Regions from separate parts of the Microbispora sp. H10836 genome, predicted to be linked through region 1. Evidence: riboswitches for the same ligand, from Rfam matches in the RefSeq annotation. Region 1 holds a riboswitch; each other region holds the start of a gene.
What was found. A riboswitch is a leader RNA that binds a small molecule or an ion and turns the genes downstream of it on or off. The one in region 1 is predicted to bind cobalamin.
Positions count from the first base shown of each region.

Region 2: linked by a shared signal. The riboswitch ahead of HHX30_RS18935 (ribonucleoside-diphosphate reductase subunit alpha) and the one ahead of HHX30_RS15025 (cobyric acid synthase) in region 1 are both predicted to bind cobalamin.
Region 3: linked by a shared signal. The riboswitch ahead of HHX30_RS02650 (ABC transporter substrate-binding protein) and the one ahead of HHX30_RS15025 (cobyric acid synthase) in region 1 are both predicted to bind cobalamin.

Region 1 is NZ_JABBWU010000007.1:71,347-74,615, forward strand. Features, by position in the region: gene cobN (cobaltochelatase subunit CobN) at 1-18, opposite strand, end outside; gene HHX30_RS15025 (cobyric acid synthase) at 15-1,586, opposite strand; cobalamin riboswitch at 1,634-1,757, opposite strand; gene HHX30_RS15030 (serine/threonine-protein kinase) at 1,854-3,269, opposite strand, start outside.
Region 2 is NZ_JABBWU010000009.1:264,129-267,397, forward strand. Features, by position in the region: gene HHX30_RS18935 (ribonucleoside-diphosphate reductase subunit alpha) at 1-2,053, opposite strand, end outside; cobalamin riboswitch at 2,195-2,435, opposite strand; gene HHX30_RS18940 (tripartite tricarboxylate transporter substrate binding protein) at 2,481-3,269, opposite strand, start outside.
Region 3 is NZ_JABBWU010000001.1:573,999-577,267, reverse strand. Features, by position in the region: gene HHX30_RS02655 (acyltransferase) at 1-797, opposite strand, end outside; cobalamin riboswitch at 1,296-1,432, shown strand; gene HHX30_RS02650 (ABC transporter substrate-binding protein) at 1,511-2,476, shown strand; gene HHX30_RS02645 (iron ABC transporter permease) at 2,522-3,269, shown strand, end outside.

The sequences.
Region 1 (3,269 bases):
CAGCAGCAGCATCGTCATGGACGGTCCTCCCGCAACGCGATCTCGGCGGTGGGCAGGCCGCCGGGCACGCCCCGCTCGATGAGCCGCCACACGGCCTCGGTGTCCAGGTGCTCCTCGACGAGGTCGCCCAGCGCGTCGAGACGGGCCTCCCGGTGCGCGGCGAACGTGCCGCTCCCCGGCAGCCAGGCCCGGCCGCCGGCGGCGGCGACCTCGGCGAGGAAGGCCCGGCGGAAGCCGTCCCGTTCGAACAGGCCGTGCCAGGTCGTGCCCCACACCGCTCCCGCCCGGCAGCCGTCGAGGAACGGCTCGCCGCCCTCTGCCGTGACCCGGCCGTGGTGGATCTGGTAGCCCGCCACCTCGTGGCCCCGCCACTCGCCCTCCGCGAGCGCCAGCACCTTGTCCGGCGCGTACGCCGTGCGGGCGGGCAGCAGGCCCAGGCCGGGAACCCGGCCCGCCCGGCTCTCCACGTCGTCGTCGACGACCGTGCCGAGCATCTGGTAGCCGCCGCAGATCCCGAGCACCGGGCCGCCCTCGGCGGCGCGGCGGCGCAGCGCCTCGTCCAGGCCCCGCTCGCGCAGCCAGGCGAGGTCGCCGACGGTGGCGCGGGTGCCGGGCAGCACGACGAGGTCGGCGTCGGCGAGCTCGGCGGGAGTGGTGACCAGGCGCACACTCACCCCCGGTTCGGCGGCCAGCGCGTCGGCGTCGGTGACGTTGGACATCCGCGGCAGCCGTACGAGGGCCACGCGCAGGATCTCATCTCCGACCGGCGGGGTGAGCAGGCCGGGACGGCTGTCGAGGTCGAGAGAGTCCTCCACGTCGAGCCAAAGGCCCGAGCGCCACGGCAGCACGCCCAGACACGGACGGCCCGTCGCCTCCGCCAGCCAGTCGAGCCCCGGCCGCAGCAGCGCGAGGTCGCCGCGGAACTTGTTGACCACGAAGCCGGCGATGTGCCGCTGGTCGTCCCGGTCCAGCACCGCGAGGGTGCCGGCGAAGTGCGCGAGCACGCCGCCCCTGTCGATGTCGCCGACGACGAGCGCCGGCAGACCGGCCGCGCGGGCCAGGCCCATGTTGGCGATGTCGCGGTCGCGCAGGTTGACCTCGGCCGGGCTGCCCGCCCCCTCGCAGATCACCACGTCGTAGCGGCGGCGCAGGCCGTTCAGCGCGTCGAGGGCGACGTCGAGCAGGCGCATCTTGTGGTCGCGGTAGGACACGGCGTCCACGTCGGCGTGCGCCCGGCCGAGCACGACGACGTGGGAGTGCCGCTCCCCGGCCGGTTTGATGAGCACCGGGTTCATCGCGGCCTCGGGCTCGACCCGGGCCGCCGCGGCCTGCATCGCCTGGGCCCGTCCGATCTCGCCGCCGTCGGCGGTGACCATCGAGTTGAGCGCCATGTTCTGCGCCTTGAAAGGCGCGACCCGTACGCCGCGCCGGGCCAGCCACCGGCACAGCCCGGCCACCAGGACGCTCTTCCCGGCATCGGAGGTCGTGCCCGCCACGAGCAGGCCGCCGCCGGCCGCCACGTCAGGTGATGGAGCGCGAAACCGGCAGTGAGGCGCGTCTGCGCAGGCCTGTCCGGGCCATGGCATGTCCCCCCTGGGGGTGTCCGCGCCCCCGGTAGAAGGTCCGACGGCCGGAGTATCCTGGCTCCCGGATCGGCGCTTCCCTCAGCCTTCCCGCCCGTGCTGGGCAGTGGCGTGGGTGAGGGTCGCTCCCCGGTGACAGTGGCGGGACCGCGCCGGATTCACACCGGCTTCCTCCGCGTCCGTCGCTTGCGGTGGTCAACATACACCTTTGTGTCGGATGTCCCGCAAGTGTGGTCTGTCTGATCTAGTGGGGACGCTAGGTGCGCTTGGTCACATGCGCTTCAAGGTGGCGATCATGTAGAACGGCTCGTTCTTCGTCCACTTGTTCTCGCCGTGCCCGTTGTAGTCGAACGTCATCGTGCCGTTGTCGTGGACGGTGAGATAGATCGTGCCGTTGCGCACGCAGTTGCCCCGCATCGAGACCCGCTTCAGCCGCACCGTCGTCCCGCTGACCACCTGGAGCCTGGAGGTGCCCACGCAGTGGTAGTCGACGAACTGCTCGGTGACCGTGTCGCCGCCCTTCGGCACGGTCAGCACGAGCGTGTCGTACGCGCCGGGCTCGTAGTCCACCCTGCCGCGCCACACGCCCGCGAAGCGCGCGGTGAAGCGCAGCGGCACGCGTGCAGTGGGCGTCGGAGCGGACGCCGGGGTGGGCGAGGGGCTGAGTGAGGGGCTGGGACTCGCCGCCGGAGTGGACACGGCGGCGGCGACCGCCGTGCCGCGCGCGTCGCCCCCGGCGACGTTTTCGGCGGCGCCTTCGGACGGCGGCACCGACAGCAGCACGCCCCCGGTCGTCGCGGCCGCGAGGGTGACCGCCGCCCCCGCGAGCAGCCCGCGGCGGCGGCCGGAGCCCCGCCGTGAGGGGACGGTGCCGGGTTCCGGAGCCACGGAATGCCGTCCGGCGGTGAGCACGGCGGGGAGGCTCCCGGCGGTCCCCTCCGGAACCGCGGCGAGCAGCCGCATCGTGATGTCGAGGATGCCCGGGCGCTCGGCGGGGTTCTTGCGGAGGGCCAGCGCGACGATGGAGCGCAACGGCTCTTCCAGGTCGCCGAGGTCGGGCTCCTTGGTGAGCACGCGGTTCAGCACGGCGGGCAGCGCGTCGTCGCCGAACGGCGGCCTGCCGGTGGCCGCGAACACCATCACGCCGCCCCACGCGAACACGTCCCAGGCGGGCGCGGGCGGCTCGCCGGCGATCTGCTCGGGCGCCATGTAGGCGGGCGTGCCGACGGTGCCGCCGGTCGCCGTGGTCGCGCCGAGACCGCGGGCGACCCCGAAGTCGACGACCCTCGGACCGTCGGACCCCAGCAGCACGTTGGCGGGCTTGAAGTCGCGGTGGACGATCCCGGCCTGGTGCACGGCGGCGAGTGCGGTCGCGGTCGCCACGGCCAGCCGGTGCAGGGCGGGCCCGGACCGCCGTCCTGCCCGCTGCAGCGTGGGGCCCTCCACGTACTCGCTCACGACGTAGGGCCGCGGGCCGTCCAGGTCGAAGTCGAGCACCCGGGCCACGCAGAACGGCGCGACCCGCCCCGCGGCGGCGATCTCCCGTGCGAAGCGGCGGCGGGCGTCCTCGTCCCCCGACCAGCCCTCATGCAGCAGCTTGACCGCCACCGGCGCGCCCCCGGCCGCGCGGCCGAGGTAGACCACCCCCTGGCCGCCCGCGCCGAGGCGGCCCTCCAGCCGATAGCC
Region 2 (3,269 bases), on a different contig from region 1:
CGATGGTGGGGGCGGCCAGGAAGAGGTTGAGGGACTGCGACTGGTCGATGTACGGCTGCCGCGCGGCGGCCATGTCGATCAGCGCCTTCTGGGGAAGCTCCCAGGCGGTGCGGTAGAGCGTCTTCAGCTCGCCGGGGATGGCGGGGATGTCCTGGATCGAGCCGTCGTTGAGCTTGATCGCGTCGCGCGTCGGCCGGGTCCACAGGCCCCGCGACTGGAGGTCGCGGACGAGATACCGGTTGACCTGGAGGAACTCTCCCGACAGCGTCTCCCGCTTGAAGACGTTGGACACCTGCGGCTCGACGCACTCGTAGCAGCCGGCGATCGAGGCGATCGTGGCCGTCGGCGCGATCGCGACCAGCAGGGAGTTGCGCAGCCCGGTCTCCGCGATCCTGGCCCGCAGCGCCGCCCACTCCTCCGGGTGCGCCGGGGAGCACGGGTAGTGGTCCGGGTGCAGGACGCCGCCCGCCGCCCGCGTCTGCTCGTACGCCGGGTGGCGCCCGCGCTCGACGGCCAGGTCGGCCGAGGTGCCGTACGCCGCGAGCGCGATCTCCTCGGCGACGCGGGTGGACAGCGCCAGTGCCCCGGGTGAGTCGAACGGCAGGCGCAGCGCGAAGAACACGTCGGCGAGGCCCATGACGCCGAGCCCCACCGGCCGCCACTTCCGGTTGGCCGCCTCCGCCTCCGGCGTCGGGTAGAAGCCGAGGTCGATCGTCCGGTCCAGGAACCGTACGGCGGTGCGGACCGTGGCGCGCAGCCTGCCGAAGTCGACGGCGTCGCCCTCGGGGGTCAGGTGCGCGGCGAGGTTGACCGAGCCGAGGTTGCACACGGCCGTCTCCCCGTCGCTGGTGACCTCCAGGATCTCGGTGCACAGGTTGGACAGGTGGATGACGTTGCCGGGCAGCGCGGTCTGGTTGGAGGTGCGGTTGGCGGCGTCCTTGAACGTCATCCAGCCGTTGCCGGTCTGGGCGAGCGTACGCATCATCCGGGCGTACAGGGCCCGGGCCGGCACCTGCCGGACGTATCGCCCGGCGGCCTCCAGCTCGCGGTAGCGGGCGTCGAACGCCTCGCCCCACAGGTCGGTCAGCTCGGGGGCCTTCTTGGGGTCGAACAGCGACCACGTGCCGTCCGCCTCGACCCGGCGCATGAACTCGTCGGGCACCCAGTTGGCCAGGTTGAGGTTGTGGGCGCGGCGCGACTCCTCGCCCGTGTTGTCGCGAAGCTCCAGGAACTCCTCGATGTCGGCGTGCCAGGTCTCCAGGTAGACGCAGGCGGCGCCCTTGCGCCTGCCGCCCTGGTTGACGGCCGCCACCGAGGCGTCGAGCGTGCGCAGCCAGGGGACGATGCCGTTGGACAGGCCGTTGGTGCCCCGGATCAGCGAGCCGCGCGAGCGCACCCGCGTCCAGGCGACGCCGATGCCGCCGGAGTATTTCGACAGCCGGGCCACCTGGCCGTACCGCTCGTAGATGCTCTCCAGCTCGTCGCGGGGCGAGTCGAGCAGGAAGCACGACGACAACTGCGGCCGACGCGCGCCCGAGTTGAACAGCGTCGGCGAGCTGGGCAGGTAGGCCAGCGTGGACATCAGGCCGTACAGCTCGGCCGCCTCGGCCACCGTGGCCGACAGGCCGCAGGCGACCCGCAGCAGGAAGTGCTGCGGGCGTTCGAGCACGCGCCGGGTGACCGGGTGGCGCAGCAGGTAGCGGTCGTAGACCGTGCGCAGCCCGAAGTACTCGAACCGGTCGTCGGCCGCCGTGTCGATCAACGCGTCGAGCGCCCCGGCCTCGTCGGCCACGAACGCGGCGACGGCGTCGCCCAGCAGCCCGGCCGCGTGGGCGGCCGCGACCGACTCGGAGAACGCGCGCACCCCCTCGGCCGCCGCCTCCTCCGCGATCAGCCCGCTCAGCAGCCGGGCCGCCCGGCGCGAGTTCTCCGGGTCGGCGATGACCCCGGCCGCCGCCTCCTCGATGGCCTGCCACACGGCCGCCGCGTCCCGCGCGCCGCCTTCCCCTGACACGGGGTCCGCGGACGCGGAGACCGGGTCGGTGATCGTCATCAGATGCCCTCTCCTCGTCGTCTCCTGGCCCGGCCGGACCGGAGGAGGGGCATGCCGCGGCGCACGCGCACGAGAGGCCAGCAGGTGGCCCGTGGCGGACGGCGGCGAGCCCTCCCTCGGGGCCCGGCGCGGGGCGCGCGCCCATGCGCGCGCGTCACCGGCAGGTCTTCGGACTCGCGGGCGTCCGGCCGGGCTCGCGCCCGCCGGTCCTACTGGCCGTCGCTTCCCGGGCGCGCCGGCGCCCAGTGCTTCACGACATGGTGCATGCAGACACCGTGCCGTGTGACGGCGGTCGTTCCCGCTCACCGCTGCGGGGCAGTCCCGGATTCGCACCGGGTTCCCTCTTGCCTCACCAAGGTGAACCAGCGACGCGATGGATCCTACATCTTGTGGCCCTTCCCGCAACTGCCCCCACAAGTTGTGCTTTTCAGCGGAGTCCGAGATCATTGAGCAGCAGGGCCGTTCGGCGCGCCTCGCCGGTCAGCCATTGCCGGAAGTCGTCGCCGTCGAGCCACATCGGCGTCCAGTCGTTGCGTTCGCACAGGCTCCGCCACCCCGGGGTGGCGGTGACGGCCCGGCACAGGTCGAGCAGGGCGTCCTGCCCGGGCGTGCCGCGCGGAGCGACCAGCCCGGTCCAGTCGGCGTACACGACGCGTACGCCCGACTCCGACAGCGTCGGCGCGTCCACCCCGGGCAGCCGTTCGGCGGAGGAGACGGCGAGCGGCCGCAGCCGTCCGGCGCGGACGTGGGGGGCGACCTCGCGCCTGCTGCCGAACCCGAGCGCGACCCGCCCGTCGAGGACCGCGGCGACGGCCTGCGCTCTGCTGCCGAACGCGACGTAGTCGAGCAGCCGCGGGTCGGCCCCCAGGCCCTGCGCGGTCATACCGAGCAGCAGGTGCTCCGGCCCCCGGTCGGCGCCGCCGGCCACCCTGGGGCCGCCCGGGTGGCGCAGCAGCGCGGCGGCGAACTGCTCGAACGTGCGGTAGCCCGATTCGGGCGAGGCGACGAGCACCTCCCACTCCCCCGCCAGCCGCGCGAGCGGGACGGCCCTGGCGACCAGGAGCGGGTCGCGGGCCAGCGCGCAGGCGGCGAGCAACGCGGAATCGGCGACCACCAGGCCGGTCCGCGGCCCGGCCGGCCGGGCGAGGGCCGCCCCGCCGCCGGCCTCCCACCTGATCTGGACGGCCCGGGCCCAGCCCCGCCCCTCGACGAGGGC
Region 3 (3,269 bases), on a different contig from region 1:
GCCATGTTCGAGATCATCCCCGGCATCCCGATCATGCTGGCGGGGTAGGGCCCGGTCGCCACGAGGGCCGCCACCATCGCGAACCCGGACACCGCGAGCCCGGCGGCCCGCCGTCCCGTCAGCCACTCCAGGCCGCCCTCGGCGTACCGGAACCCGACCTGGTGGACCGCCAGCCAGACGAACGCGACGTTGAGGTAGCCGGCCGCCTCCAGGCCGGAGAAGCGCACCACGTCCATCAGCACCGCACCGCCCGCCAGCACCGGCAGGGCGACCCCGGCCCGCACCCGCATCAGGTGCGGCGTGGCCACCACGGCCAGCAGGTAGACCGCCAGGAACCAGAGCAACTGGCCGACCGTACGCGCGGCCACCTCCACCGGCTGCGCGGGCACCCCGAGCGCGACCAGGAGATGGGGGAGCGGCAGCCACACGACCGCGAGCGGCACGACCGGCCAGGCCAGGCGGCGCACCCGCCGCGCCGTCCACGCCCGCGCCACGCCGGACCGCGCCTCCGGGCGCCCCGCACGGCGCGCCGCGGACCGGAAGCTGATCGCGTTGGCCGCGCCCCCGGCGAAGAAGACCAGCGGCATGACCTGCGAGATCCAGGTGACGTACGGAACCGCCGCCAGGGCGTTGCCCGTGGTCAGCCGTCCCTGGGCGTACGACAGGACCGGCATCGTCCAGTGCTGGACGACCACGAGGACCATCCCGAAGACGCGCAGGACGTCGATGAAGCGGTCCCGTGGCGCGGGCGCGGCCGGGGCCCTTTCCGGAGCGGGGGGGAGCATGGTCAGGGACATGGGGGGACGCCTTCGCTGTGTCGGGCCGCCGGGGGTGGTCGACCCTTGAGCGGCGGGGGTCACGGGCTTGGGACCTCCGAGCGCGCGAGTCCCGTGCGCTCGGAGTTTTCGGGGCTGGGAGTCTTCAGGACTGGGGGTCTTCGGGGCCGGGGTCCTTGAAGCCCGGGTCTCCGAGGCGCTGAGACCACCTCGGAGTTCCGGCCCGTCGAACACTCCAAGCGTCCCGCCGCGGCCCCGGCCGGCGCAGCGACGCGGTCCCTACTTCCGATCATGGGCGCCCCCCTACCGCCGGGGTAGGGCCAGCCCTACCATCCCCGCGTACGCCCAGGCAGGCGCCCCGGCCGTCCGGGTCGAGCGCCTCGCCCGGCCGGTGGCGGCGGGAGCCCTCCGGCCCCGGCTGTCCGTCACGGACGCGGTCCGCGCGCTCGCGCCCGGCCTCGGACCGCCGGGTGAGACCCCGCGTCGACTCCCATGCGCGGGCGGGCCGGGGGTGGACGCCGGACAGGGGATTGGTACCGTTGCGTCCGACGCGCGCCGCGCAGCGAAGTCCGGTGAGAATCCGGCGCTGTCCCGCAACTGTGGTTCCCCGCCCCCGGGGACGAGCCAGGTCGCCTGCGCTGTGCGCCGACGCTATCGACCCTCGTGGAAAAGGGTGATCCGTCGCTTCCAGCGGGTCCCTCGATTCCCGGCATTCCCCCTGATGGAGGACCCTCGTGAGGCCCGTACGCACGGCCGTCGCGGGTGTGGTGCTGGGCGTGCTCGGACTGGCCGGCTGCGGCCAGACCGACGACGCCGCCACGTCCGCGGCCACCACCCCCGCAGTCTCGGACACCGCCGCCTCGAACAGCACGGGGCAGGCCGCCTTCCCCGTCACCGTGCAGGCCGGAAACGGCGCGGTGACCATCGCCAAGCGCCCCGAGCACATCGTGTCGCTCTCGCCCACGGCCACCGAGATCCTGTTCGCGATCGGCGCGGGCGCGCAGGTGTCGGCGGTGGACGACCAGTCGAACTACCCGCCGGAGGCGCCGAAGACCTCGCTGTCGGGGTTCAAGCCCAACGTCGAGGCGATCGTGGCCGCCAAGCCCGACCTCGTCGTGCTCGCCAACGACCTGGAAGGCGTCGTGGCCGGTCTGGGGAAGGTCGGCGTGCCGGTGCTGCTCGAACCCGCCGCGACCAAGCTGGACGAGACCTACGACCAGATCAGGGACCTCGGCGCGGTCACCGGCAACACGGCCAAGGCCGAAGAGGTGGCGAACGGCGTCAAGGAGAAGCTCGACGCCCTCGCGGCGGCGGCGCCGAAGGGCAAGAACCTGACGTACTACCACGAGCTGGACAGCACGCCCTACGCGGCGACGTCGAGCACCTTCCTCGGGCAGGTCTACAACCTGTTCGGGCTGAAGAACATCGCCGACGAGGCGCCCGACGCGGCGGGCGGGTACCCCAAGCTGTCGGCGGAGTTCATCGCCAAGGCCGACCCTGACCTGATCTTCCTGGGCGACACCAAGTGCTGCGGCCAGAACGCCGCCGCGCTGGCCAAGCGGCCCGGCTGGTCCGGCCTGTCCGCGGTGAAGAAGGGCCGCGTGGTGGAGCTGGACGACGACATCGCCTCCCGCTGGGGGCCGCGGGTCGCCGATCTCGCCCAGGCCGTCGGCGACGCCGTCCAGAAGGCGGCGAGCTGAGCCCGTGGTGGTGTGACGCGTGGCCGGTGAATGCGTGGCCGGTGAATGCGTGGTGACGCCGTGACCCCGGCCCGGCGCGGCCGGGCGCTGCTCGTCGCGTCCGCCGTGCTTGCGGCCAGCCTCGCCGTCGGCCTGGTGGCGGGCGCGGCGGGCATCTCGCCCCGCGCCATCGCGCTCGCGCTGCTCGACCGGCTGCCGCTGGTGTCCCTGCACTCGGGGCTCGCGCCGGTCGAGGAGGGGCTGCTGTTCCAGCTCCGGGTGCCGCGGGTGCTGCTCGCCGCCGTCGTGGGCGGGCTGCTCGCCACGGCCGGGGCGGGTTACCAGGGCGTGTTCCGCAACCCGCTGGCCGATCCGTACCTGCTCGGCGCGGCGGCCGGGGCCGGTCTCACGGTCACGCTCGTCGTGGTCTTCCTGGGCGGCGACGCCGGGGTGACCGCGGTGCCGGTCGCCGCCTTCGCCGGGGCCGTCGGCGGGGTGTTCCTCGCGTACGCGCTGGGCCACACGGCGGGCCGGGGCGGCGGCACCGCGACGCTCGTGCTCGCCGGGGTGGCGGTCACCTCGTTCCTCACCGCGATCCAGACCTTCGTGCAGCAGCTCAAGGTGGAGGAACTGCAGCGGATCTACGCCTGGATCCTCGGCGACGTCGGCGGCGGCTGGGACCAGGTCCGCATGATCGCGCCGTACGCCGTGGTGTCGACCGTCGTCATGCTGCTGCACGGGCGGCTGCTCGACGTGCTGTCGGTCGGCGACGAGGAGGCGGTCAGTCTCGGCCTGCACGCGGCGCGCGTGCGTT